5 linked regions of the Paraglaciecola psychrophila 170 genome follow. The protein of the gene in region 3 interacts with the protein of the main gene of each other region in a pairwise test. Links are inferred from orthologs where the notes say so. Each region holds a gene or a part of one and is shown on either strand. Other genes may lie near its edges.

Evidence for each region.
Region 1: the proteins of ftsZ (region 3) and C427_RS15965 interact in binary tests that used the Escherichia coli proteins (3 or more experiments, as listed by UniProt). The link is inferred for Paraglaciecola psychrophila 170 from one-to-one orthologs.
Region 2: the proteins of ftsZ (region 3) and zapD interact in binary tests that used the Escherichia coli proteins (3 or more experiments, as listed by UniProt). The link is inferred for Paraglaciecola psychrophila 170 from one-to-one orthologs.
Region 4: the proteins of ftsZ (region 3) and C427_RS22525 interact in binary tests that used the Escherichia coli proteins (3 or more experiments, as listed by UniProt). The link is inferred for Paraglaciecola psychrophila 170 from one-to-one orthologs.
Region 5: the proteins of ftsZ (region 3) and zipA interact in binary tests that used the Escherichia coli proteins (3 or more experiments, as listed by UniProt). The link is inferred for Paraglaciecola psychrophila 170 from one-to-one orthologs.

Annotation. Positions count from the first base shown.
Region 1 is NC_020514.1:3,645,535-3,651,407, reverse strand. The notes cover bases 925-3,856. They hold C427_RS15965 (bifunctional tRNA (adenosine(37)-C2)-methyltransferase TrmG/ribosomal RNA large subunit methyltransferase RlmN), read left to right. Parts: upstream 925-1,785; coding sequence 1,786-2,928; downstream 2,929-3,856. Other genes in these bases: pilW (type IV pilus biogenesis/stability protein PilW), read left to right, coding at 2,973-3,856; ndk (nucleoside-diphosphate kinase), read left to right, coding at 1,233-1,664. Outside these bases: C427_RS15980 (SurA N-terminal domain-containing protein), read left to right, coding at 1-764; more of pilW, read left to right, coding at 3,857-4,148; C427_RS15955 (RodZ domain-containing protein), read left to right, coding at 4,158-5,096; ispG (flavodoxin-dependent (E)-4-hydroxy-3-methylbut-2-enyl-diphosphate synthase), read left to right, coding at 5,128-5,873.
Region 2 is NC_020514.1:1,367,992-1,373,733, forward strand. What follows is about bases 987-3,787. They hold zapD (cell division protein ZapD), read left to right. Parts: upstream 987-1,911; coding sequence 1,912-2,664; downstream 2,665-3,787. Other genes in these bases: coaE (dephospho-CoA kinase), read left to right, coding at 1,192-1,803; yacG (DNA gyrase inhibitor YacG), read left to right, coding at 2,701-2,943; C427_RS05940 (glutathione peroxidase), read left to right, coding at 3,086-3,787. In the rest of the region: more of C427_RS05940, read left to right, coding at 3,788-3,826; C427_RS05945 (alpha/beta hydrolase), read left to right, coding at 3,942-4,967; C427_RS27165 (glutathione S-transferase family protein), read left to right, coding at 5,663-5,742. UniProt on the Escherichia coli protein: Cell division factor that enhances FtsZ-ring assembly. Directly interacts with FtsZ and promotes bundling of FtsZ protofilaments, with a reduction in FtsZ GTPase activity.
Region 3 is NC_020514.1:854,181-859,939, reverse strand. Bases 972-3,789 are described here. They hold ftsZ (cell division protein FtsZ), read right to left. Parts: upstream 3,058-3,789; coding sequence 1,885-3,057; downstream 972-1,884. Other genes in these bases: ftsA (cell division protein FtsA), read right to left, coding at 3,153-3,789; lpxC (UDP-3-O-acyl-N-acetylglucosamine deacetylase), read right to left, coding at 972-1,742. Outside these bases: C427_RS03795 (M23 family metallopeptidase), read right to left, coding at 1-529; more of lpxC, read right to left, coding at 828-971; more of ftsA, read right to left, coding at 3,790-4,382; C427_RS03775 (cell division protein FtsQ/DivIB), read right to left, coding at 4,484-5,242; C427_RS03770 (D-alanine--D-alanine ligase), read right to left, coding at 5,247-5,759. UniProt on the Escherichia coli protein: Essential cell division protein that forms a contractile ring structure (Z ring) at the future cell division site. The regulation of the ring assembly controls the timing and the location of cell division.
Region 4 is NC_020514.1:5,115,029-5,120,797, forward strand. The notes cover bases 1,252-4,079. They hold C427_RS22525 (rod shape-determining protein), read left to right. Parts: upstream 1,252-2,056; coding sequence 2,057-3,103; downstream 3,104-4,079. Other genes in these bases: C427_RS22515 (hypothetical protein), read left to right, coding at 1,252-1,264; mreC (rod shape-determining protein MreC), read left to right, coding at 3,163-4,026; mreD (rod shape-determining protein MreD), read left to right, coding at 4,023-4,079. Outside these bases: C427_RS22510 (LamG domain-containing protein), read left to right, coding at 1-369; C427_RS26620 (hypothetical protein), read left to right, coding at 629-778; more of C427_RS22515, read left to right, coding at 797-1,251; more of mreD, read left to right, coding at 4,080-4,499; C427_RS22540 (Maf family protein), read left to right, coding at 4,502-5,071; rng (ribonuclease G), read left to right, coding at 5,061-5,769. UniProt on the Escherichia coli protein: Forms membrane-associated dynamic filaments that are essential for cell shape determination. Acts by regulating cell wall synthesis and cell elongation, and thus cell shape.
Region 5 is NC_020514.1:2,911,016-2,916,760, reverse strand. What follows is about bases 1,981-4,784. They hold zipA (cell division protein ZipA), read left to right. Parts: upstream 1,981-2,578; coding sequence 2,579-3,991; downstream 3,992-4,784. Other genes in these bases: ligA (NAD-dependent DNA ligase LigA), read left to right, coding at 4,072-4,784; smc (chromosome segregation protein SMC), read left to right, coding at 1,981-2,525. In the rest of the region: more of smc, read left to right, coding at 1-1,980; more of ligA, read left to right, coding at 4,785-5,745. UniProt on the Escherichia coli protein: Essential cell division protein that stabilizes the FtsZ protofilaments by cross-linking them and that serves as a cytoplasmic membrane anchor for the Z ring.

The sequences.
Region 1 (5,873 bases), 2.8 Mb from region 3 along the record:
TTAATGCTTTTGAAAACGTCAAAGAAGAAATAATTGTTAAAGTCAAAACGTTCAAAGCAGAAGAGCGTTTTTATGAGATTAGTCAAAGAATGTCAGAAGTAGCTTTTGAAGTACCTGACAATCTTGAAGAAGTTGCAGATTTAGCCGGTAAAACGATAAATACTACTAATTTATTTAGTCGAGCCAATGCGCCCGATGCTGTGTCTAACCCTAACGTTTTATCAAGCGCCTTTAGTTTTGAACTAATTGAAGATGCGGTAAATAGTGAAGTGATAGAGCTTGCCAGGAATCATATTATAGTTGTTAGAGTTGCCGAGCATGAGCCCGAGCGGACAAAGACTATTGAAGAGGTTAAAGAACAAATTCAACAGACATTAGCTGCACAATCGGCTCAACAGGCTGCTAGAGATTGGGCCTTGGAACTTAAACAAGCATTGGTAAATAATGAAGATGTTAATCCTAGATTAGCTACACTTGAGCTAAGCTGGGAAGAGAAGCAAACGGTAACTCGCAATGACCCGGCATTGTCACAGTCTATTGTTGATGCATTGTTCAAGTTATCTGCTACGGATACTAGTGTTGTTGACTTAATTGCTGGAGACATTTCTTTAGTGCAACTGACCCAAGTAAACTCTGCTGCTGAAGCTAATGCTCAACAATTGACTTCATTACAAAATCGCCTTGCATCGAGTAAGTCTCAAATAATATATGGTGCCGTGGTCGAATCTTTAAAAGCACAAGCTGATATCGAGATTTTCCAATAAACTGATTTATATTTTCTTCATAAAAAAAAGAGCGTTTATCGCTCTTTTTTATTATCTGTATTTTGGTAAATAGTATTATTAGCTCGTCAGCACTATTCAGTAATCCATAACAAAGAGCTGTAAAAAACAGCGATCACAGCGCAAAAAGTGAATATATATATAAACCCTTGTTTTCCGTCCCCTAAGCTATAGCCCTTTTTCTTCAAATACATAAACCAAATTAAAAACAACACAACAGGAATGAGCACTAAAAATTTAATCAAGATCACCTCGTCTCACAATTATGGCAACCTTGATTTTAGGGAGAACAGAATAATATGCAATCTATACTAGGTATTTGGTGTCTAATTGCATATAATCCGCGCGAATTTTTATGTGTCTATTTATGTGTCTATTTACGTGTCCATTAGGACTAAATATTAAGACCAAATATTAAGACGAAATATTACTAATACTGGAGTAAAGAAAATGGCCTTAGAACGAACTTTTTCTATTATTAAGCCCGATGCAGTTGCAAAGAATGTTATCGGTGGTATTTACAACCGTTTTGAGTCTGCTGGCCTTAGATTAGTGGCGTCTAAAATGCTACATTTGAGTAAAGAGCAAGCAGAGGGGTTTTATGCTGAGCATAGCGAACGTCCATTTTTTGCTGCTTTAGTTTCTTTCATGACATCTGGTCCTGTTATGGTTCAAGTGTTAGAAGGTGAAAATGCTGTTTTGAAAAATCGTGAAATAATGGGGGCAACTAACCCTGCTGATGCTCTAGCTGGTACGTTACGTGCTGATTATGCAGCTTCAATTGATGAAAATGCTTGCCATGGTTCAGATGCTCCTGAATCAGCGGCCCGTGAGATTGCTTATTTCTTTAGTGATGAAGAAATCTGCCCACGCACTCGTTAAGCTTAAATCAGTTTTGATAAAGGGAGCTTAGGCTCCCTTTTGTGTTATTTATTATATGTGCTGCAAAAACTGAGTAATCGGTTAAAATAGCAGTAGTTTCGTTTAAGTATTGAGGTTTATTGTGTCAACTGAAGTGGTATCTGCCCAACCTAAAAAAATTAACTTACTTGATTTAACTCGAGAAGGTTTGCGTACCTTTTTTAATGAAATGGGAGAAAAACCTTTCAGAGCAGAGCAAGTCATGAAATGGATCTATCAGCAAGGCGTGGCAGATTTTGAACAGATGAGTAATCTTAATAAAGCCTTGCGAGCAAAACTTCAAGCCAAATGTGAAGTCAAAGCACCAGAAATCGCATATCAAAAGACTGCTGCCGACGGCACCATTAAATTTGCATTGAAGCTAGAAGGTGGCCAAGAAGTAGAAACGGTTTGGATCCCTGATGGCGACCGAGCGACTTTATGTGTGTCTTCACAGGTAGGTTGTGCACTTGAATGTACTTTTTGTTCTACGGGGCAACAGGGATTTAATCGTAATTTAAAAGTCTCTGAGATTATTGGCCAAGTTTGGCGAGTCGCAACCACAATAGGTCTGAATAATGATACTGCCAAACGTCCGATCACAAATGTAGTGATGATGGGTATGGGTGAGCCGTTGCTGAATGTTAAGAATGTGGTGCCTGCCATGGAGTTGATGTTGGATGATCTTGCTTTTGGTTTATCCAAACGCAGAGTAACTTTAAGTACTTCAGGTGTAGTCCCAGCTCTTGATATGTTGGGCGACCAGATAGACGTAGCGTTGGCTATTTCATTACATGCACCTGATAATGCATTACGTGACGTGCTAGTACCCGTTAATAAAAAATATCCAATTGAGGTGTTTTTGGCCAGTGTCAGAAGATACTTAGCTAAGTCGAACGCCAACCAAGGTAAGGTAACGGTAGAGTACGTGATGCTAAATGGGATTAACGATAGCACTGACCAAGCTCATGCACTTGCAAAGGTATTGGCCGATACCCCGTGTAAAATAAACCTTATTCCGTTTAATCCTTATCCAGGCTCGCCATACACCTGTTCTAGTAATTCGAGGATCGATCGTTTTGCTAAAGTCCTAATGGAATATGGGCTCATAGTTGTAGTTCGTCGTACTAGAGGAGACGATATCGATGCTGCTTGTGGGCAGTTGGTGGGTGAAGTGGTGGATCGCACCAAAAGAGTGTTGAAAAAACAGCTGAAAGGCGAGAGTATTTCAGTCAAAATGACTTAATAAATTTTTATCGACAATATGTCAAACAGGTCCTAATGAACTCTATGCTAAAAATGTTCAGTATTGTATTTATTGGGCTGATGCTGCTCAGCGCCTGCACCAGTCAAAGTAACCAAAATTACGGCCAAAATTTTGATCAAATTAAAGCATCTAAAACCCGCGTTTCTCTGGGTTTAACGTACCTTAGTAACGGAAACTTTAGACAAGCAAAATTTAATTTAGATAAAGCATTAGAATTTGCACCAAGATCAGCAGACGCCAATTTTGCTATGGCTTATTATTATCAAAGTGTGAATGAGTTAGAGCAAGCTGAAAACGCATATCAATATGCTATGGATCTTGATCCCCAAAATGCTAACATTGCGAATAGTTATGGTGCGTTTTTATGTCAAAATGGTGTTTATGAAAAAGCCAAAAAGTATTTCCTTAAAGCAGTGAACACCAGCAGTTATATTTCCAGCGCTGAGACTTACGAAAACTTAGCGTTGTGCAGTAGAAGTCAAGGTCAACCTGAAGACGCAATTCAATACTTACGTAACGCGGTTAATCATCAACCTGGTAGAGCTAACAGTTTGTTTTTATTTGCTCGCTCGTTAGTTGAGGTAGAAGATTGGCAAGAAGCTAGAGCTATACTCAGACGCTATGAAAAAATTGCCCAGATTAGTCCACAAAGTCTGTTGATGGCAATGAAGATAGAGCGTGGCACTGGCAACGACACTGCCGCAGCAAGTTATTCGAATATGTTATTAAAATTGTATCCAGATGATGCTGTGACCATAAAAATGTTATCTGATCAGCAGCCAGAACCTGAAGTTCCAGATAAAGCAGCCAAAGTTCCATTCTTGAACCAAGAAGCTGAAAAGGTCTCAGGATTAGTTGCATCTAAAGCATCTGAAAATATTTCTAATAGTTCAGGGGTTCTGCCTAAAAAGAATGAATTGTTATCAATCGAAAAAGTCGTCAAAATAGCAGTGCAAGATATTTCCCAAGCTCGTGAAGCGGTTGCAGAACAATCATCTATGCAAGCGGCTCAAGTCGAGTCAGAAATTATGGATACGCCAGAGTTCCATATCGTATCCAGTGGTGAGAATTTATACAGGATTTCGCTTCTTTACAACATCAAAATGCAACGTCTGATAGACTGGAATGGTTTAGCTGATGCGTCGGCTATTTTTGATGGTAAGGAGTTATTTTTAGTTGCCCCAAGCGTTGTAGAGTAAAGCTAAACTATGATTGAAAAAGAAGAAGTAAAGCAACCAGAGTCGGATATACAAGGGCCTGGTCAGATATTAAGACAGGCACGTGAGCGTGCCAATTTATCCACCCAAGACATTGCCGACAAAATGAAATTAAAAAAGGCCCTCATTGAAGACATCGAGCAGGATAACTTCGATATAAATATTTCGTTAACGTTTGTCAGAGGCTATCTAAAGCTTTACGCAAAACATGTTCATATTGAAGAAGCAGTGATCCTTAACGCTTTTGAAAAACTGAGTACTCAGATAAAAGAACCTATTAAGCTGCAAAGTTTTTCCCGTCGAGTGGCCAATCAGGCCAATGATGACAAATTAATGTTAGTGACTTATTTGATTTTGTCCGCAATCATTGCCCTAGTGGTAATTTGGTGGTTTCAACAAAGTTCTACTGAGACTTCAGCATCAATTAAGAGTAATTACCCTAAAACGGTTATTGATGACGTGATTACTCAAGAAGCATCGCCACTCGAAGAAACGTTAACCTCAGACTCAGAATTTTTATTATCTTCACAGACGAATGAAAGTGATTTTTTGGATGAGCCTGTCGTCATCGAAGAGTTAACCATCGATAACCAACTTGTTAGCGCAGAAAGCGTTAGTGATACCGCTGATTTGGAAATATTGTCTAGTGCTGCTATTGCAAAAGTAGAGACCGAAACAGCTGCACCAGTTGAGTTGATATTTAAATTTTCTGGTGATTGTTGGATGAATCTGGCTGATGCTACAGGTGAAAATATAGCTTACGGGGTTAAAGTTAAAGGAAGAGTCATGCCAGTCACCGGTATCCCACCTTTTGTGGTTACTTTAGGTGCACCAGAAGTAGTGAAAATACGCTATGCAGGTGAACGTATAGACATGACTTTCTTACCTTCTGGGCGTATTGCTAAATTTGATTTACCCTTATCTGAATAAATGACCGTATAACTATAGGAAAATTATTACTATGTTTTCTGAATCACCCATTAATCGCCGACCTTCCAAACGTATATATGTAGGTAACGTGCCTATAGGTGATGGTGCGCCTATTGCAGTGCAGTCTATGACGAATACTCCTACTACTGATGTGGCAGCAACAGTTGCTCAGATTAAGCGAATTCAAGCGGTCGGTGGTGATCTAGTTAGAGTGTCTGTACCCACTATGGACGCGGCAGAAGCGTTTAAGTTAATCAAACAGCAAGTTACAGTGCCATTGATTGCGGATATTCATTTTGATTACCGGATTGCCTTGAAAGTGGCAGAATACGGTGTGGATTGCTTACGGATTAACCCTGGTAACATTGGCAGTATGGACCGAGTTCGTTCTGTAGTAGATTGTGCCAAGGACAAAGGTATTCCGATTCGTATTGGTGTTAACGGTGGTTCTTTAGAAAAAGACATACAAGAAAAATACGGTGAGCCTACTGCAGAAGCGTTAGTTGAATCTGCCATGCGTCATGTAGACATCCTTGATAAACTTAACTTTGATCAGTTTAAAGTGAGTGTTAAAGCTTCAGATGTGTTTTTGGCTGTAGGCTCATATCGACTTCTGGCTAAGCTGATTGACCAACCCTTACATTTAGGCATTACGGAAGCGGGTGGCATACGTGCGGGTGCTGTTAAAAGCGCCGTTGGCTTAGGCATGTTACTGGCAGAAGGCATTGGCGATACCATTCGAATTTCGCTGGCAGCTGATCCAGTTGAAGAGATAAA
Region 2 (5,742 bases), 510 kb from region 3 along the record:
TTTCATTAGCTGGTTACTGCTCAGAGGCAAATGCAGTCAATGTAAGAACCCTATCTCGATGCGTTATCCTCTGGTTGAATTAGCGACCGGTCTTTTATCCACATTAGTTGCATGGCACTTTGGTTTCGGTTTAGCCGGCTTTGCTGCCGTCATAGCCACTTGGTTATTGATAGCGATGACTTTTATCGACCTAGATACCATGTTATTACCCGACCAATTAACCTTATCGTTGTTATGGTTAGGCTTATTGATGAGTATCGAAAGCCCTTTTGTATCTAGCCAAGATGCGCTGATTGGCGCTGCTGCTGGTTATTTAAGTTTGTGGAGCTTGTATTGGGCATTTAAGTTACTGACTGGCAAAGAGGGCATGGGATATGGCGATTTTAAACTACTGGCCGCAATCGGTGCTTGGGTAGGTTGGCAACATTTACCGGTGGGTGATATTACTGTCTTCATTTGTCGGAGCGATTGTGGGTGTGACTTTGCTTACCATCCAAGGAAAGGACAAAAGTCAGCCCATCCCCTTTGGTCCTTATCTCGCGGCTGCGGGTTTTTTAACTTTGTTGTATGGTGATTGGATTGTTACACAATATTGGCAGTGGATGTTGCCTTGAGCATTTAAATGCTTTCTACCACAGAGCTCACTGAGCGTTGGGCAGCCAAGCGCTGCACAGAGGAAAAAATGTTAAGAAAAATGATATATAAGTCTTTTCGGCAACGCCGACACACGCCTTTGCTTTTCTCTGTGCTCTCTTTGCCCTCTGTGGTTCAAAATTATTTTTTCTTTGGCTTTTCAGCATTTAAGATCTTTTTACCACAGAGGACACCGAGCGCTGCGCTACACAGAGGAAAAGAATGTTATAGGTCTTTTCGGCGAAGCCGCCACACGCCTTTGCTTTTCTCTGTGCTCTCTTTGCCCTCTGTGGTTCAAAATTATTTTTTCTTTGGCTTTTCAGCATTTAAGATCTTTTTGCCACAGAGGACACCGAGCGCTGCGCTACACAGAGGAAAAGAATGTTATAGGTCTTTTCGGCGAAGCCGCCACACGCCTTTGCTTTTCTCTGTGCTCTCTTTGCCCTCTGTGGTTCAAAATTCTTTTTTCTTTGGCTTTTCAGCATTTAAGAGCTTTCTACCACAGAGGACACCGAGCGCTGCGTTGCACAGAGGGATAGTATTAAATTGGCAGGGGGTATGGTTGTGAGTGATTATGTGGTGGGTATCAGTGGTGGTATCGGCAGTGGCAAAACGACTGTCACTGACTTATTTGCAAAACTTGGTATAGAGATAATTGATGCCGATCTGATTGCCAGAGAAGCAGTAGAGCCAGGTAAACCCGCCTTAAAAGCAATAGTGGATAAGTTTGGTCTGGCCGTTCTAGATGATTCAGGGTATTTAAATAGAGCTAAACTTCGCACTTTGGTTTTTGAGGATAGTGAGGTTAAAAACTGGCTGAATGAACTGTTACATCCTGTTATCAGGCAACAAATGTTATTACAGACACAACAAGCCAAATCGGCTTATTGCCTTTTGAGTGTGCCACTATTGGTTGAAAATAAATTAAATGAGCAAGTTGATAGGGTGGTGATTGTTGATGTAGATGAACAAACTCAACTGCAACGAACTTTGTTACGTGATAAAACTAATGCACCACAAATCCGTGCGATTATGAATGCTCAAGCAACTAGGCAGCAGCGTTTGGCCGTGGCAGACGATATTATTGACAACAATGGTAAAGCGAATGATTTAATCAAACAAGTGGCGCATTTACACCAACATTATCTGCAGTTTGCGAAACAAATTTGATCTTTCTGTTAAACACAAATTGATTTTAGCCTATTGATTTGACCAAAAATTCTTTACAATGTTTATTCACTGCAATTACCGCAGTTTAACCAATATAAACAGGTCATCATGTCTCAAGCAATTTACGAATTTCCACTCAATGAAAAGGTGCGTACTTACCTTAGGCTTGAGCAGTTATTTAAGCAGCTTGAGCAAGGCAAAATTGCCAGTGAAGATTGGCAATATATAAATTTTCTCAACTGCCTTTTTACTTTGCTCGATTTGTCAGAACGCATCGATTTGCGTAACGACGTGCTTAAAGACATTGAGTCACACGAAAAAAACTTAGTTATCTGGTCGCAACACCCCAACATTGATGACGATGCTTTACAGTTCGCATTACGTAAGATTTTACGTTTACGTGATTCATTAAAAAGTAATAAAAAAGTGGGCGCAGAACTCAAAGAAGACCGATTTTTAGCATCCATAAGACAGCGTTTTTCCATTCCTGGTGGCACCTGTAGTTTTGATTTACCCAACTTACACTATTGGTCACAGCAGCCGAATGAAAACAAGCAGCGAGATATCAACAGCTGGTTGCAAGAACTCACACCTATTCAGCAGGCGATGGAAATAACACTTTCATTTTTGCGCGAAAGAGGGCGTTTCAGCTCAATTGAAGCAGAGAAAGGTTTTCATCAAGGCATTGCTGAAGATAAAAATGAGTTAATTCGAGTCTTGAGTCCAACTGACGAAGGACATTATCCGATGTTGTCAGGTAATAAGTATCGCTATGCTATTCGCTTTAATTTATTTACGCCTACCATGCAGGGGAGTGTAACGGTAGATAACAAAGTGAGTTTTAAATTAGCGTGTTGTTAAACGTTTCAATTGACCTATTCGAGGTGATGTATCTCTATGACAACTAACGTCAGCTGTCCTAATTGTAAAAAAAATGTGGAATGGATCGAAAGTAATCTTTTTCGTCCGTTTTGCAGTAAAGTTTGTCAGTTAATTGATTTAGGTGAATGGGCCGACGAGGAAAAGTCTATTCCTTGCGGTGCAAATAAAGATCAAGAAACCATTACATTGCCCGACCTTGATATTGAAGATATTGAGGCAATGTTAAGTGAGCACGCCGAAGGTTTTTTTAAAGAATAGATCAACTGATTAATCATTAATTAATCAAATAACTATTGATTAATTAAATTGATTTACCTAATCGATAATAATTATTTTAAATAACTAATCCCAATATGTATATTAAACGTAGTAAATTTTATTAACCTAGATGGAGACCAAGATGTCTAACCCAAATTTTGAAGATAAATCAGGACAAGCAGTACCACAGTGTACATTTGCTGCACGTGTTAACGATGAGTGGGTAAAACTCACCACTGACGAATTGTTTAAAGGAAAAACGGTTGTTGTTTTTTCTTTACCTGGCGCTTTTACTCCAACGTGTTCTTCTACCCACCTTCCTCGTTACAATGAGTTGGCTAAAACATTCAAAGCTAACGGCGTAGACGAAATCATTTGTGTGTCTGTAAACGATACATTCGTAATGAACGCATGGGCAGAGCATCAAGAGTCAGACAATATTACACTTATTCCAGATGGAAACGGCGAGTTTACTGACGGAATGGGCTTGTTAGTGGATAAGTCTGAGATCGGTTTTGGTAAGCGCAGCTGGCGTTATTCTATGCTGGTTAAAGACGGCGTAGTAGACAAAATGTTTATTGAGCCAGATTTACCAGGCGACCCCTTTGAAGTATCAGATGCAGATACTATGCTTGCCTATGTTGCACCCACTGCAAAAGCTTCAGTACCTACTGTTGTGCTTACTAAGCCAAGCTGTCCTTTCTGTATTAAAGCAAAAGCATTGCTTGATGCAAAAGGTTTTGAGTATGAAGAATTGGTTATGGGCAAAGACGTTTCTTTCACCGCTCTTAAAGCGCTTTCAGGCAACGAGTCTTGGCCTCAAGTGTTTATTGGTGGCAAGCTGATTGGTGGTTCTGACGATTTAGAAGCTTATTTCGCGTAAAGTCTACTTAAACAAAAAATGGCGCTAAAAGCGCCATTTTTTTTGCCTACAAATTAGTAAATTGTTTTGCAACTGGATATAGTAGAGCCTATTAAATAATAGAAGTTTTGACTTAATGAAGTTTCTTTTACTGCTGCTAATATTCGCGTCTATCACAACCGTTTTCAGCGTATCATCCCAGCCTGTCGAAGATAAATTTGATAGATTTGATGCAATTTATCAAGCACAACTTGGCACTACACGTGGCTGCCAAACACCTGACGCGAATATGTTTAAGGTCTGCTCTGATAGCTTAAAAAATGATGGTAATGCCCCCTATATATTACATCATAATAAAGTCACAGAAAAAGTAGTGGTGTTGTTTCATGGATTAAGTGATTCGCCATTTTACTTACGCTCTATTGCGCAATCTATACATCAACAAGGTATCAATGTGATTGTTGCCTTAATGCCTGGTCATGGTAAAAACCACGCCGATGAAGATATGCAAGACGATAAACTGGCAGATCGCTGGCGGGCGCATGTGTCTGATTTGGTTGAGTATGCAGCGAGTTTAGGCGAACAACGTTATTTAGGTGGCTTTTCGACGGGCGGTGTTTTAGCCACTGAGTATATTTTACAACATCCTGAGGCTGCTAAAGGTTTAGTATTGTTTTCTGGTGCCTTAGCATTGGACTCAAGCGTAGAGTCAATTGCCAATATCTGGGGAATACAATGGTTGGCTAAATTGTTAGACGGTGAATATGCAACGCAAGGGCCTAATCCTTACAAGTACCCGAGTGTGGGGCGTTTTTCAGCATTTAAATTAACTGAAGTTATCTTTTCAGTTCGAGATTTGATTGAGCAAGGTGTAACGCTAAATCTGCCTATTTTTTCTGCTCATTCAATGGCAGATATCACTACCCCCATAATCGGTGTCAAAGACCTTATGGCTGCGAATAAAGGACCTAATAGCCTATTTGAAATTTCTTTAGATGTTGATGTTTGCCATGCTGATGTGGTGATAAACCAAGAACAATTGTCTGATATGCACTATGACGCCTCATTACTTGAAGACATACTGCCTTGTGAAGTGCCTAAAGTTAATCCTAAACATGCAGATATGTTAGATTTTTTGAGTCAATTTTTGACCACTTATTAGGGGAGGTACAATGAATAATTGGATTGTTCTACTCAGAGGGAGCAATGTTAGGGGGAAAAACATTGCTCCGATGCAACAATTAGCAGACATGCTGGTTGGCTTCGATTGTCAGAATGTTTAAACTTATACTTAAAGTGGCAATATTTTATTAGGTCACCAAAAATCACATAGGCAAGTGTTATACAAACAAATAGCCGAGCAGATTCAACAAACATTTGGTTTTAAAGTACATATCCTCCTTTTGACATTAACTCAATTTGAGCATGCCGATGTAAATAATCCATTTTATGAAGCACAATCTAAAACATTGCATGTGTTTTTTCTTGCTGAAAACACATCGCATTCCAATTTTGATACCCTAACTGCGCTTTGCAGCTTTAATAATCAACAGCTGTTTATTCGCCATATTAGGACGATTTTTCACTCTTTGATAGATAACCATCAAGTAAAGAAATGGCATTTTATGCAAGTGAAATGGATATGCTACGGTTAATACGTTAGTTATCTATTTTAATCGATCAGTGAGTTAATTATGTCTAATGAATACACACTTTATGGCGCACCTATGTTTTGTATACAGGTAAGGCTAGAGCTTATTTAATCTTTAAAGGACTGCCTTACACTGAGGTGTTTTCGTCGCTTAAAGTCTATAAGAACATCATTGTGCCTAATACTGGTATACGTTTTGTGCCAGTGTGAAAACTCCTGAGGATGAATATTTACAAGATACAGCACAGATTATCGATACGCTAGAGCAACATCACCCTCAACGTTC
Region 3 (5,759 bases):
TAGGTTTACCTTCTACTCTACTCTCTTCTCTTATATGGTCACTTAACATGATAGATTCAAGTATGTTGAGTTCTTGAGCTTTATTTTGGATTTTTTCAAGCATGCTTGTTATTTTTGACAAAAGTTCATCTTGTACTTGAATTTCAACTGAACTGCTGTCCAACGGTCCACCCATGCTAGGCATTTGATTAAAACTAAATTCGTCAGGGTTAAGCATAGCTTGCTCGACTAACCTTGAACCCAATGCATCTAAGCGTTGAATTTGATTCTGCATATCAGCTAGCTTTAGCATTACACCAGTCATTCGCTGTTCTGTAGTGGTTTTTAGCAAGCTGACTTCTTCAGCCTGAAGCACAAAGCCAGTTTTAGCATGCTGGATCCTAGCAATATTTTCTTCTGGAGAATGCGTAGAACGACTGGAAACTAAAAATAGCCCGCTGATTGCTAGTAAAGCCAGCAGCAATTTTTGCTTATCTATATTCAGCACAAAGCGTGCATTATTACTTCTAAACAGTAACGTTAATTTCATTACAATTGACTACCTTTTCAACATGGACTCAATATACCATTAAGTTTAATTCACCAAGAGATGTACTAATAGTATTTCTAGGTATACCAATCGCAACACTCTGCTGGATTTATATGCGTTTAAATATTCCGAGGAATACCTGTATCCGCATTTGATCAAAATTTGACGTAATTAAAATCAAGTATCAAAAACCGATTCTGGACATTAACATATAGCAGATTCGAATATCATTGATAACTATAGAAAAATCTATTTGGTTAAGCAGTAATCGAGTTGCCCAATGTGACAAAACAAGGGATCAATTTGTTAATAGTGGCGAAGCAAAGCGAATAGGCATCTCTTCTGGCGTGTCATAACCCACAAATTCCCAAGAGTCTTTACTATTTAACAATGCATTGAGCAATTTATTGTTTAATCCATGACCTGTTTTATAAGCAACTAGCTCACCAATAATACTGTGGCCACACAAATACAAATCACCTATAGCATCAAGTATTTTGTGTTTTAAAAACTCATCAGGATAACGCAAACCTTCAGGATTAAGAACGCGATATTCATCTAACGCTACCGCATTTTCCATGCTTCCACCCAATGCTAAATTGTGTGAGTTCATGTATTCAAGATCTTTCATAAAGCCAAAAGTTCGGGCACGACTAACTTCACCTACATAAGACGAGGAATCAAAATCTAGCACCATATGTTGACGAGTTTGACTGATAACTGGGTGTTCAAAATCAATCCTAAAGTCAACCCTAAAACCAGCATATGGGCGAAGCTCGGCCCATTTATCGCCGTCTTCGACCTTAATAGATTTATTGATCTTTATGAATTTTTTTGGTGCATTGATTTCTGCAATGCCTGCCGATTGAAGTAAAAAGATAAACGGACTCGCACTACCATCCATTATGGGTAACTCGTCACTGTCAACTTCTACAATAATGTTGTCTATACCTAACCCAGCTAAAGCAGAGGCTAAATGTTCAACGGTAGAAATTTTGACACCGGCAGCATTACTAATGCATGTACACAGCATAGTATCGCCTACAGCATCTGCGCAAGCGGGTATGTCCGCATAAGGCTCAAGATCAACGCGACGAAATACGATACCCGTATTCGCTGGCGCTGGCCGGAGAGTCATAGTGACCTTGTCACCTTTATGCAGACCGATACCTGTCTCTTGCACAGATTGTTTAATAGTGCGTTGTTTTATCATAACCTTTAGCTTAATGGAATAAAAAGCGGCACGCATAGTACTAAGTATACTTAGCATTGTCAAAAAACTGTCATATTTAACACAATAGCAAACACCAGCCGACTTTATGACAGATTTTTTACTAAATAATTCACTTTATTACTCAGTCTGCTTGCTTGCGCAAAAATGCTGGAATATCCAAATATTCCAAATCATTGCCTTGCACCGTTTTTTCTTCACTAGCAACCGTTTTTGAAGGTTCTGGCATCACACTTGCGCTTGGCATAGCGTGCGACCCATTAGCCTGCAATTTAAACTCATTACCGTCAGCAACCACTTTACTAGCTCGATTAGATACCAAAGAAATGTCTGGTTTCTTTTCAGCCCCAATGCCTGTTGCTACAACGGTAACGCGTAATTCGTCAGTCATATCCATATCGATTACGGTACCCACGACCACTGTTGCGTTTTCGGACGCAAAGGCTTTAACCGCATTACCTACGGTTTCAAACTCATCAATAGAGAAATCAGGCCCAGCAGTGATATTGACCAAAATACCTCTAGCACCAGACAAATCGATATCTTCTAATAAAGGACAAGCAATCGCACTTTCTGAAGCTTCTTCTGCACGGTCTTCACCCGACGCACTGCCATGGCCCATCATTGCGGTACCCATTTCAGACATAACGGTTCTGACATCGGCGAAATCCACGTTAATCAGTCCAGGACGTGTAATAAGCTCTGCAATACCCTGTACTGCACCACTTAAAATATCGTTAGCAGCACTAAATGCTTGTAACAACGGCGTACCTTTGCCCATCACTTTAAGTAATTTTTCATTCGGAATGGTGATCAATGAGTCAACGTATTTAGATAACTCTTCGATGCCTTGCTCAGCAAAATCGGTACGTTTTCTACCTTCAAACGGGAAAGGTTTAGTGACTACAGCCACAGTCAAAATACCCAATTCTTTAGCTATTTTGGCTACTTCTGGTGCTGCACCTGTACCTGTACCACCCCCCATGCCGGCAGTGATAAATACCATATCAGCGCCTTCAAGTGCCTGACGTATGGTTTCTCTGTCTTCTTCTGCAGCTTGGCGGCCGATATTAGGATTAGCGCCTGCACCTAAACCTTTGGTCACACCAGAACCAATTTGCAATGTCACATTTGCAGAAGAACTGCGCAACACTTGTGCATCTGTATTGATGGCAATAAACTCTACGCCTTCAATATTCTGTGCCACCATGTGCTCTATCGCATTTCCGCCGCCGCCGCCAACGCCAATCACTTTAATTACAGCTTCTTCGCTATGACTATCCATTAACTCAAACATTTTCACTCTCCGGTTTGTACATAAAAGCAGTCAGGAGTTCATCCTTGCCTGCTGCCCATTTTTTATCGTTTAAAAGTTTGTGTTTATAAATATTCTTAAAACTCACCTTTAAACCAACTTTGAATTCGTTGCCACACCCCTTCACTAACCTTGTTTTTCATCGCTAGTTGACTTATGACATGCTCTTTTCCGTATTGCAGAAGACCTACCGCTGTAGCAAATTTTGAATCTTCGACATATTCAGACAACCCTTTCATTCCCAAGGGTTCACCTACACGAACCGGCATTTGAAAAATTTCTTCTGCAAATTCAACCGCCCCTTCCATTTTTGCCGTACCACCTGTTAATACTATACCAGCGGCAATTTGCTCTTCTAATCCACTGGCACGGATTTCATCATGTACCAGTTCAAACAACTCTTGATAACGAGGCTCGATCACCTCGGCTAATGTATGCCTTGACATAGCTCTTGATGGCCTACCGCCAACGCTATGAACTTCGATATTTTCTTCCATACTGACCATATCTTTTAGAGCACAGGCATGTTTAATTTTTATCTCTTCAGCATGGCTAATCGGTGTACGAAATATCTTAGCGATATCGCTGGTAATTTGATTTCCTGCTGCTGGAATCACCGCAGTATGACGAATAGCGCCATCAGTATAAATTACCATATCAATAGTACCGCCACCGATATCGACTACACACACACCTAATTCTTTTTCATCGTCAGTCAATACAGCATAACTAGATGCCAATGCTGAAAAAATCAGTTGGTCAGCAGTTAATTCACAGCGTTCTACACATTTGACCAAATTTTTGGCCATGTCATCGGCACAGGTAATAATATGCGCCTGCGCTTCCATTCTAACGCCTGACATACCGATAGGATTTTTAATACCTTCTTGTACGTCAATCGTAAATTCTTGTGGTAATACATGTAACAAGCGGCGTTCGGCAGCAATAGGCACAGAACGCGCAGCATGAACTACGTTGTCTACATCTTCCTGAGTCACTTCCTGATTATTAATCGGTACCATGCCACTTTCGTTCTGACATTTCACATGGCGTCCCGAAATTGCCATAAACACCGAAGAAACGCTGCAGTCAGCCATCAATTCCATTTCGTGTATGGCACGCTTAACGGATTGCACCACAAGATTAAGGTCGTTCACGCCTCCCTTATCCATACCTTTAGATGCATGACTACCCACACCCACAATGCTAATAGAGTTGTCATTTAATAACTCACCCACCACGGCTTTAACATTACTGGTGCCTATGTCTAAGCCAACTATTAGCTTTCTTTCTGTACCCTTAGACATATTGTTCAACTCTGACACTCATCGCACTCATCCCACTCATTACAGTTAACACACTCACGTTAATTTAATCTCTTATTATTCAGTTGTTATCTTGCTTTTATTTATGCAGCTTTAACAAAGGTTTTCCAGCCTACGGCTAAACCTGTGTCATAACGCAAGTCAACATAATCCACCTGTCTGTCTTGTTGCGAAATTAGCGGTAATAAATCCACAAATCGCTGTAATCTGTCAATAAATTCAGTGCGTCCTAAATTCAATTTAATCCCATTGTTCAGTTCAACATTCCAAGCAAAACGTTCGCTTAAAAACATTTCTACAATATATAAATTGGACGTCTCTAATAATGACTGCATATTACGGTATCCCTGTAATACGGTCTGTTCACTTCCACCTGGTCCATATAAATTAGGCAGCGTTATTTTCGAATTCAGCTCGTCACTACTAATTTGCGCATCAAATGCGTCACCATATTGATTAAGCAACATATCGCCATTCCAAACAGCAGAAGGTTGTTGCTCAACCACAAAAATTTCTAAACCACTAGGCCAACGTTTTCTAACCGACGCCCGGTAAACCCATGGCATAGCTTCAACCGTTTGATGGGTTTGATTCACATCTAACTCAAAAAAGCTTCCTGGTTGGGTTCGTTTTATCAACATTTCTATATACTTAATATCAATAAAAATGAGTTCACCTGAAACCACAATATCTTGCACTGGCGCTTGTTGTTCATCTTCTAACCAAGCATTAAGTTTGACTACCGCAAAAGCTAACAAACTCATCAAACAGATAAAAAACGTCAATCCCATCAATAAATGAGAATTTTTACGAAGATTAACTAATTTGGGGAATTCGCTCATTGAGTCATCTCACCACATCCGCTGTTGCCAGAACAGACAAAGACAATTCAGCAAAACTTAAACCAGCCTCTTTAGCTGCCATTGGCAATAAACTTTTTTCAGTCATGCCTGGCACCGTGTTCGCTTCTAACAAATAAAAACGACCAAGTTTATCTTGCATAAAATCCACCCGCCCCCAACCTGATCCAGCCAATGCATCAAATGCATCTAGTGCTAACTCACCCAACATGATTTCTAACGCATCGGGCAAACCACTGGGGCAACTATACACAGTGCTATCCGCTTGATATTTCGCTGCATAATCATAAAAAACACGGGGAGTGGACATACTAATCGATGGCAGAGCTTTGCCATTCAGTATGCTAACGGTATATTCAGAACCATGAACGAATTGTTCTATCAAGACCTTATCATCGTATTTAAACGCGTCTTGAATGGCTATTTCTAGTTGTAGCGCACTATTCACTTTCGCCATACCTATGCTAGACCCTTCCTGCGCAGGTTTGACCATTACCTC
Region 4 (5,769 bases), 4.3 Mb from region 3 along the record:
TGGTTACTGAATAAAGCTGATAATTGTACCAGTATCGCTTTTGAAGAAAGTGCCAATCATATGGAATTATTACCAAGCGGCAGCACTGATATTACCGGTGACATCAATACTATTTCTAGTACTGGGATGTTGTTATTGGGCGTGGCTGACGACAATAATGACTTTTTACTCAGTGCACCAGGTACTATGGGGGAAGTGAAATTACAATTAGATCCCAACAATGACGCCACTGGTTGGTCAGATTACTTAAATTATGATTGGAATGCAGACGGTTTCATTAATGCAGATGATCACCCCGAAGCTACCGTCACTTTTGGCCAATTTCGTGGAAGCGATAGGATCATTCATTGGCGAGAGATGTTTAATTAACATATGTACCCAATCTACTTTATTTGGGCTCCCACACTCAAGGGTGCAGTGGAGTCCAATTATCATAAAGTGCGCGTTGTATTTTGAGTTGGTTTGGGTGTGAATAACTTAATCGATGTTAATAAAATAGCGTTTCCCATTTAACATACTTGCTCTTTTCGTTGTAACTCAATGGCATAGTTGTGATCTGGTAATGTTACGCCCGATTTTTGTTATGACATAAATAGTTGCCATCAAGCATCCAGATTGGAGTCGAATAATGAACCGTATAGCTCAATTCACTCTTATCATTGCCCTTTCGTTTAGCCAAAATATTCTGTCTAGCGATCTATCGGTTGCAGATGTTGAAAACAAAATATCTGTAAAACAATCCGAATACGACAATTACAACAGCTCACTTGAAGCATAAATTGCTAATGCCGCCAGCTTGGAAAAAGAGCTTGGAGCACTTCGCAAAAATGCCATACTCGCTGATGCAGATAGACAATCTGCACTAATAGAGATGAATTTAAAATATGAACAAGTGATTGATGATCCTGAATTAGATATCACCCCAGTAATAGAAACTTACGCAAAAGCAGTAAGAACCCATAAAGCAATTAAAGATGCCATCACCGATAAATACAACCAGTGGCAAGGAGATTTGCAAGATGTGGAACAAATGCAAATATCTAAACATAGCCTACTGAATACTATCGAAAGTTTAAAAGAGCAACTAAACAGTGCTCGAATCGATCGTTTATATCAAGAATTTAATCGCCAGGAAGCGATTGTAGTCTGTCAGAACATTGCTTGTGACAGAGACGAAACGTTAGGTAAATATAGTGATCGTGGTAAAACGCTTGCAAAACAAAAAGCGTCAAAACGTTTCCTAGATAACCTGAATCCTGTTTAAGAAACTAAACTAAATACCTGTTCCAAGATCCGAACTTTCGACTAAAAGAGATGAATCTAAAAAGGAACAGGCATGAGTAAATTTGTTGAGTTGTTTTGTGATGTCGATTATTTTTGCAAAGTATTTATACCTCAATGGTGTAAACAACTGCTTGAAGACGGTACGCGAAAACGTCAAAGAGAAGGGCAAATGACCACCAGTGAAATTATGACGATTGTCGTCAGTTTTCATATGTCACATTACCGTGATTTCAAAAACTACTCTCTTGGGTATGTATCTCTTGTCTACAAAAATGCGTTTCCAAATTTATTGAATTACACACGATTTCTAGCGGTCAAAGGTGTCCTGATAGCATGACTTATATTGGCTAAAAATTCTGATTTCGCTTAGTTTGCCGCACGTGCTTCGGTTTTCGCTTTTTCTGCTTCACGGGTGCGCTCTATAATTTGTTTTCCAAGTTCTCTTTGAAATCTTCTAGCTCTTGATTACGCTGAAACAGTTCTAAAGATTTTTGTTCTAAAATAACTTCAGCAGCTCACCGAGCTTGACGCTCTCTTTGACAGAGTTTTTTAGATATTTCTTCATTCATCTGAATTCTTAAAATTTATCGCTAGGTTTCCAACTTATTATAGTTATTAACACAGTTTTATAGTTTCTTTTGAGGTCAAATTCATAAAAACGTGTTGAAACTGTTATTTTTATGGTCTTGTTGATGCTCTGTACTTGCCCAAATCCCAGTGCATTGGTACAGTTAACGAATATTAATCTTATCAATAAAAGTGCGGTTTTTACATGTTCAAAAAGCTACGGGGAATGTTTTCCAACGATTTGTCAATCGACCTCGGCACAGCAAATACGCTAATCTATATAAAAGATAAGGGTATTGTTCTCAATGAACCCTCCGTTGTTGCAATTCGTCAAGAACGCGGTACAGGTGGCCCCAAAAGTGTCGCTGCCGTCGGGCGTGAAGCAAAACAAATGTTAGGCAGAACCCCTGGTAATATAAAGGCAATTCGCCCCATGAAAGATGGGGTTATTGCTGACTTTTATGTCACAGAAAAAATGCTTCAGCATTTTATCAAGCAAGTACACGATAATAATTTTTTACGCCCCAGCCCCAGAGTTTTGGTATGCGTACCTTGCGGTTCAACTCAGGTCGAACGACGTGCAATTCGTGAGTCAGCTTTAGGTGCGGGTGCTCGTGAAGTTTATTTGATCGACGAACCTATGGCTGCTGCTATTGGGGCTGGCTTACCAGTTTCAGAAGCAACAGGCTCTATGGTGGTAGATATTGGTGGTGGTACCACAGAAGTAGCCATTATTTCACTCAATGGTATCGTGTATTCATCTTCAGTTAGAATTGGTGGTGATAAGTTTGATGAAGCTATTATCTCTTATGTGCGTCGTAATTTTGGTTCGCTTATAGGCGAGGCAACAGCTGAACGTATTAAACATGAAATTGGTGCAGCGTACCCAGGCGAAGAAGTCAAAGAAATTGAAGTACGTGGCCGCAACTTAGCAGAAGGTGTACCACGTGGCTTTACACTTAACAGCAATGAAATTCTTGAAGCCTTGCAAGAGCCTTTAACAGGTATTGTGTCGGCTGTTATGGTGGCCCTTGAACAATCACCACCAGAACTAGCCTCTGATATTTCTGAACGCGGCATGGTACTTACCGGTGGTGGAGCCTTACTTAAAGACTTAGACCGTCTTCTTATGGAAGAAACCGGTATACCCGTTGTGATTGCAGATGATCCACTTACCTGTGTCGCAAGAGGGGGTGGTAAAGCATTTGAAATGATCGATATCCATGGAGGCGATCTGTTTAGCTACGAATAATAGTTATTGAAATTTCATAGTAATCAAGGCGACATCATGTCTCCTTTAGGCAGACGATAATGAATTTAATGTTTTCAAATGGACCCTCTTTGCCTAATAGACTTGCGCTGGGTCTTTTTCTGTCTATCGCACTGATTCTGTTCGACCACAAGCTAGACGGGTTTGGCACCACTAGGGTGTACCTCAATTCATTGGTTAGCCCACTGCAATACCTAGCTAATCTTCCCGGCCAATTGCTCAATGCCAGCGCAAGTCGTTTTGTTTCTCACGAACGGTTGTTTGATGATAATGCTAAGTTGACTCATGATGCTATGGTGATGAACGGCCAACTGCAACGCTTAACTTTTTTGCAAGAAGAAAATGACCGTTTACGTAGCCTTTTAAATTCGCCTGTGCAACACAACACCCGCAAAGTTGTAGCCGAACTCATGGCCGTGGATAACAACCCTTATAGTCATCAGATAGTCATTAATAAAGGCGCTATAAATGGGGTGTATGAAGGGCAACCTGTTTTAGATGCTAAAGGCATTGTTGGCCAAATAATGCAAGTGAGTTCGACTAATAGCCGTGTATTGCTCATAGCAGATGTCACCCATGCCATACCGGTTAGGGTAGCGCGAAATAACGTGCGTTTGATCGTTTCTGGTTCTGGCAGCTTGGATGAGCTTTTAATCCAACATGTTGCCCATAGTAGTGATCTGAAAATAGGTGATATATTGTTATCCTCAGGCTTAGGCAATGTATTCCCAGAAGGTTACCCAGTAGCCACTATCACATCCATTATTCGAGATGAAAGTAGGCCATTTTCCCAGGTCAGAGCAAAACCTATTGCCCAACTTGACAGGTTAAAGTACTTATTATTACTCTGGTCAGAGCGCACATCTGAAGATAAACAAGCAGTAAAAGAGATTATTTCAAAATGAGCTTACGCAATTATTTTATCGCGCTGAGTATTATCATCGCCTTGGTACTCCAGATTATGCCAATGCCCGCAATCGCAGATTTGTACCGCCCAGATTGGGTCTTATTAGTATTAAGTTATTGGGCACTAGCGCTGCCCAACAGAGTCAATGTAGGGGTCGCGTTTTTTACTGGTCTAATACTAGATATATTACTTGGCACCAGCATGGGTGTGCATAGCTTCGCTATGTGCCTATGTATTTATGTGTTAGCGGCAAATCATAAACGTCTGCGTAATTATTCAGTTTGGCAACAATCTGTCATTATTGGGATTATGGCGGCTTTATATAACTTGGTTATTTTTTGGGTTCAACATTTGATCACCGACATTTATTTCTTATTCGATTATCTGTGGCCCGTTGCCAGCTCAATGGTGATATGGCCTTGGTTATTCTGGTTACTTCGTAAAATTCGTCGCCAGTTGCGTTTAAATTGATGATGTTACTTCTAGCTTCACAGTCTCCTCGCAGAGCTGAATTACTGAAACAAATAGGCATACCATTTAGTCAATACCCAGTGGATATTGACGAAGCCGTGTTGAGCCATGAAACCCCTGACAACTACGTTCGAAGAATGGCGCAAGAAAAGTCTAGTTTAGGTTACAAAAGAGCAGGGGCCAAAAAATTAGTGCTGGGCTTAGACACCATAGTGGTAGCAGATGGCAATATATTAGGTAAACCAAAAAACAAAACTGACGCGTTGCGTATGTTGAGTTTGCTGTCCGATAACACCCACCAAGTATTAACAGCCGTCACTATCACTAACTACAAACAACAAAAAACCGTAGTCGTTGAAACTCAAGTCTGTTTTGGGCCTCTAAGCCCACAGCAAATAGCATGGTATTGGAAAACGGGTGAGCCTCAAGATAAAGCAGGAAGTTATGGCATACAGGGCCTAGGCGGACAATTTGTGAAACATATTAACGGCAGTTACAGCGCAGTTGTAGGGTTGCCGTTATACCAAACAAGACTGTTATTAACTGAATTCGGGATCATTAATGAGTGCTGAACTATTAATCAATGTTACCCCTTCTGAGTCACGTGTAGCCTTGATTGAAAATGGGATCCTCCAAGAAATCCATATAGAACGGCATACAAAGCTTGGTTTGGTTGGCAATATTTACCGTGGAAAAGTGAGCCGTGTGTTGCCCGGCATGCAAGCCGCGTTCGTGGACATCGGATTAGATAAGGCCGCATTTTTACACGCCTCAGACATCGCTGTTCATAATGAAGCGGAAGAAGAAGTTTCATCTAACCAGATCGAAAAGCGAGATATCCGCGAGCTAGTAAGAGATGGTCAAAACATTGTGGTTCAAGTGGTTAAAGACCAAATTGGCACCAAAGGCGCAAGACTTACAACCGATATTACTATCCCATCCCGTTATCTGGTATTTATGCCAAGCGTGGAGCACGTTGGCGTGTCTCAACGAATTGAAGATGAAGCAGAAAGAGAGCGCCTCAAATCCTTAGTCCAAGGCTTTTGTAGCGAAGACGGAGGCTTTATTTTACGCACTGCAGCCGAAGGCATAAAAGAGCAAGAGTTGACTCAAGACGCTGATTTTCTAAAACGTTTGTGGCAAAAAATTCGATCTAGGATGAAAAACAAATCTCATATTTTATATGAAGACTTACCCCTCGCGCGTCGCGTTTTAAGAGATTTTGTAGGTACTCAGTTAGATCGTATTAGAATTGATTCAAAGCTGTCTT
Region 5 (5,745 bases), 2.1 Mb from region 3 along the record:
ATGCCCTGCAGATTTCTGTTAGTGATAATGAAACCCACCATCAGCAGAATATTCAAAAAATTGATGAATTAGCAGATCAACTCGCTTTAGCAGAGCCAGAAAAACAATTATCAGAAGAGCAGGTAGAGCAATCACAGAGTATTTTGTTTGAAGCGGAAGAGCAGTTTAGCCAACAACAACATCAATGGCGAAATCAAGAGTTAGAATATAATCAGCGCAAACAACAAGCTCAAAGTTGTCATAGTAAAATTCAGTCTTTGATGTCGATGCAAATGCGCACACAGCAGCGTATTGGTGAGCTTAAAGATGAGCTAGGCGAAGTCATAGACGATGAGTTAGTGACACAAATAGAAGCGTGCCAGCAAGAAATGCTGATGATCGAAGACCAGTTACAACAAAGTACTGAAAATGCACCGCAAACTTTGTCTATTCAGGACGATGCACAACTCAGTTTAAAACAAGCTGCCCAAAGCCAAATGCAGATAAGAGGTGAGTTACAAGGCATCGAAGCTCAGTTAGCCGCATTAAATGCATTACAACAAACCAGTGATCTGGATACAACCTCACAAAAATTTATTCAAAATCATCAACTCAGTACCCAACCCTGGTGGCAAACCTTAGATATTCAACATGGCTGGGAGGAGGCATTCGACACTATTACTCAGCAATGGCAGCGTGCCATTGTGTTGCCAAAAAATACTGAACAGGGCAGATTAGTCGAGTTGTCTGGTTCTGCTTGGTTGTTTCAAGATAGTTACATTGAGAATCACAGCCTCACAATTTCTGATAAAAGTATCGCCAATAAACTTAACAACAGCGGTGTGCCAAGCTGGTTAACTCATATTATGTGTGCCAACAGTCTTGAAGAAGGACTTGGGATGTTAGCCGAATTAGAGAATTATCAAAGTGTTGTCACTCCACAGGGGTATTGGTTAGGAAAGGGCTGGATGATCGTAGGAAGTGCTGATCAACAAACTGGTTTATTAAAACGCGCTAATCAGATTAATCAACTTGAAGGTCAACTTGCACTAGTGCAACTCAAAGTTTTATCTGCAGATTTAGCGGTTAGTGACGCTGAAGATAAACTGGTTGTTGCTAATCAAAATGCAGAAACAGGAAAACAGCAATTTGAACATCTGAAACTCAATTTGCAGCAAGCAAAGAATCAAGGGCAATTACTGGCACAACAGCAACAACAAAATATGGGGCGCAACACCCGCCTATCACAAGAATTACTGCGCCAACAGAATACTACTGAAGAAGAACAACAACAGCTTGAAGAGTTATCGATGCAAGCAGAAGAGCTCGAACAATCAGTAGAAATTCTTCAAGAGCAGCAACGTGAATGTGAGCTAATCCGCGAACAGCACCAGCAAAAAGTCTCCGATAATCGTACCCAGCTAGAAGTGTCTAAAAATAAGTTACACCAATTAGCTTTGCATTTACAAAGTTTACAAAGCCAGTATCAAGGGTTAACCGCCAATCAGCAGCGTGAAGCACAGCTGCTGAATAACATGCAGCAAAAGTTGAGTTTCTTAAAGGCTGAATTTGCTGAACTGGCTATGCCCCTAGAAAACCAACAAGAGTCGTTACAACAGTTGTTACAGCAAAAAAACACTTTGGATATTCAGCAACAAACGGATAATGAAATACTCGCCGTTGTAGACGAAAAGTTAACCGTAGCTGAAAAAGGTCAAAAAGGTGTCACTGATAAAATTCAGGTAATGCTCAGTGAATTGCAAAGCATTAAACTTGAATGTGAAGGTTATCGCGTCAGAGCTAACGGTGTATTAGAACAACTACAAGAAATGCAGCAAAGTCTTAAAACGGTGTTAGACACGTTACCCGAAAACGCAGATGAAAAAAGCTGGCAAACGCTATTAGATGAAACTATCGCGTCTGTGGCTAGGCTAGGTGCTGTTAACCTTGCAGCTGTTGAAGAGTATGATGTGCAGGCTGAGCGAAAACAACATCTTGATGACCAAAATGATGACTTAGTGTCTGCTTTAGATATTTTAGAACAAGCTATTCGTAAGATTGATAAAGAAACCCGCTCACGTTTTAAAGAAACATTTGATCAAGTAAATGAAGACCTAAAACTGTTGTTTCCTAAAGTATTTGGCGGCGGCACGGCTTATCTTGAACTGACTGACGATGACTTACTCGAAACAGGTGTGACGATCATGGCCAGACCCCCAGGTAAGAAAAACAGCACAATTCATTTACTTTCTGGTGGTGAAAAAGCGCTGACCGCTTTATCATTGGTGTTCGCAATTTTTAGATTGAATCCAGCACCATTTTGTTTGTTAGATGAAGTGGATGCGCCTCTGGATGATGCTAATGTGGTTAGATTTTGTAAACTGGTGTCTGAAATGTCAAAAACTGTACAGTTTATTTTTATTACCCATAATAAAATAGCCATGGAAATGGCAACACATTTAACCGGTGTTACAATGTCTGAGCCTGGTGTGTCACGAATGGTTGCAGTAGATGTTGATGAAGCTGTGGCAATTGCCCAAGCCTAAACACAAAATACATTACCCCTTTTAATGAAGAATAAAGAAGTACGAGTAAGTTAATGGAAGCAGATGGTTTACGTTGGTCGTTGTTAATAATAGGCAGTTTGGTGATTGTGGGTCTTGCCGTTCACGGTATTTGGCTCTCTCGAAAAAATACTGATAAGAAAGCAAACGCTAGCAAAAATAAAAAAGATCAAGAATATCAACCTTCCGGTTGGCAGTCTGATAATGATAGGTTTGACGAAGAGTTAAATTATGAAAATAACCACTCTGACGAAGACTCTGATATTAAATTTGATAGTGGGGAGGATGAAGTTGAATCTGATCTAGCTACCACCACCTCACCTAAAAATGAGTTTGATGATTTAGGCATAGGAACAGTGAGAGTTGTGTCTGCTGATAAGTCTAGTCATGTAAAAGTGGCTGTTGATGCTGATAAAGCTGCAGTAGAACACGCTCCCACAGCGAGTGTTCAAGTCGAGCCTGAAGTCGCGTCCAGTAAAATCTATGCTTCTGTAGTGACACAACCCAAGCCTGAATATGCTTCTAAATATACCTCTTTAGCGGCAGAAACAGTGTCTATTTTACAGCAAGAAAAAGCTTCATCAAACAAGACTCAGAAAATGGTTTCCCCAAATTTTTATGGGGCTTCTAATCATAACGTTGGCACTAATGATCATCACCAAGTGCCAGAGCCTCCCCCATTTTTATTAAAAAAAGAAGCGTCACATCCCGAGAATGAAAATGAACAGGTATCCAGCACTTTAGCCGAGCAGCCAACTAAGGCACATCTCCCTGCGGCTGAGATTAAAGAGTCTGAGAATAAAGAGGAAGAGGATAAAGCGCATGCCACTCTAGCTGAAAAACTAAGTTCATCGGAACAAGCTCGCACTGTGGTTAAGCGAAATAAAGCTGAGGCAATTAGAAAACGTCGTGATCCTAAAATTGCAGAAGAGCAAATGCATATCGATTTTGATGATCAACCGACTGCTAAACCAGAGCCTAAAGAGGAACTAAAAGCTAAGCCTGCTGAGTCTGAGCAACCACAAGAAGTGTTAGTGCTAAATGTTAAGTCTGCAGACGACAATCCTATTCCGGGATCTGCATTGCTGCCGATGTTACTCACTTTGGGTTTTAAATTCGGTGATCAAGATATTTTCCATCGTCATATTAATTCAAATGGCAAAGGGCCGGTATTGTTTAGCCTAGCCAATATGTTCAAGCCGGGTAATTTTGACATTGATAACCTTGAAAACTTCACTACTGGTGGTATTTCGTTATTTATGATTTTGCCAATTGAAGGTGAGCCACATCAAGTGTTTAACATGATGCACAACGCAGCCCGAAAAATTGCAGATGAGTTTTCAGCACAAATATACGATGGCAGACGTACATTATTGACCAAGCAAAGTCTGCAACAATACGTAGAAAAAATCCGAGAATTCGAACGTCAGCGTTTATTAAAAAGCTGATCTACTAAACTCCATACTATTCTTTTGCCCATGGATAAATATTCAGGGCAAAACTCAACTTTATTTTACTGGAATGCTTTATGGCAGCCTCGCAAGAGATTATTAATCAACTCGCTTTACTTAAAACCAGCATTGCAGAATGTAACTATCAATATTATGTATTAGACAATCCTAGTGTGCCTGATGCCGAGTACGACAGGCAGATGCAAGCATTACAGATAATAGAACAAAAATATCCAGAATTATTGACCGATGATTCACCCAGTCAAAAAGTAGGGGATATGCCCTTACCTGAATTTGAACAGGTGGCTCACGAGGTGCCTATGTTGTCGTTGGACAATGCCTTCGATAAAGACTCATTTTTAGCATTTGAAAAAAGGATGCAAGACAGGCTCAAAGACGATGCTGAAATTAGCTATAGTTGCGAGCCCAAGCTAGACGGTTTAGCTGTTAGCTTGTTATATGAGAACGGTAAATTAGTTCGCGGAGCTACACGTGGTGATGGACGTGTGGGTGAAAATATTACGTCCAACGTGCGCACTATTCGCAATATTCCATTAACATTACGCGGTGACAATTACCCGGAACGTTTGGAAGTGCGTGGTGAAGTGATCATGACCCGAGATGGTTTTGCCCGACTAAACAAAACTCAAGTAGAGCATGACAAAAAAGCGTTCGCCAATCCCCGCAATGCTGCCGCAGGTAGCTTACGACAATTGGACTCTCGCATTACTGCTAAGCGCCCGCTGTTATTTTTTAGTTATTCGTTAGGTTTGGTCGAAAACGAACAATATCCATTAGCGGATAGTCATTCAGCCAGATTAAAACAGTTAAGCGATTGGGGTTTACCTTTAAGTAAAGAGTTACAAGTCGCCCAAGGTGCAGAGGCGTGTTTAGATTATTATCAGCATTTAGGTAATATTCGTGATGCACTTAATTACGATATTGATGGTGTTGTGTTTAAAGCTGACAACATTGAATTGCAACAACAGCTTGGTTTTGTTGCCCGTGCGCCGCGTTGGGCCATTGCCCATAAATTCCCAGCTCAGGAAGAAATGACGGTGGTGCAAGATGTTGAATTTCAGGTGGGACGAACAGGTGCCATCACACCTGTGGCAAGGTTAGAGCCCGTTTTTGTGGGTGGTGTAACCGTATCTAATGCTACATTGCATAACCAAGATGAAATTCAACGTCTTGGTTTAAAAATAGGCGACACCGTGATCATCAGACGGGCAGGGGATGTGATCCCGCAAGTTGTGTCAGTAATTGTTGATAAACGTCCCGACAATGCACGAGACATAGTGTTTCCAGAAACGTGTCCAATCTGCGACTCAGCTATCGAAAAACTTGAAGACGAAGTCGTAGCAAGATGTACCGGCGGCCTTTATTGTGCTGCCCAGCTTAAAGAATCAATGAAACATTTTGCCTCGCGAAAAGCGTTTGATATTGATGGCTTAGGCGATAAAATTATCGAACAATTAGTCGACCAAAAATTAGTCAAAACACCTGCGGATTTTTTCAAGTTAGAGTTTATGCAAATTTCTAATTTAGATCGGATGGGCGAAAAATCTGCTGCTAATTTAATTCAATCTCTAGAGAAATGTAAACAAACCACATTAGCTAAGTTTATGTATTCACTAGGTATTCGAGAAGTAGGTGAGGCCACAGCGACAAACTTAGCTGCGTACTTCTGTGATTTGGAAACGATTAAGAAAGCCGATTTGGAAAGTTTACAAGAAGTAAGTGACGTAGGC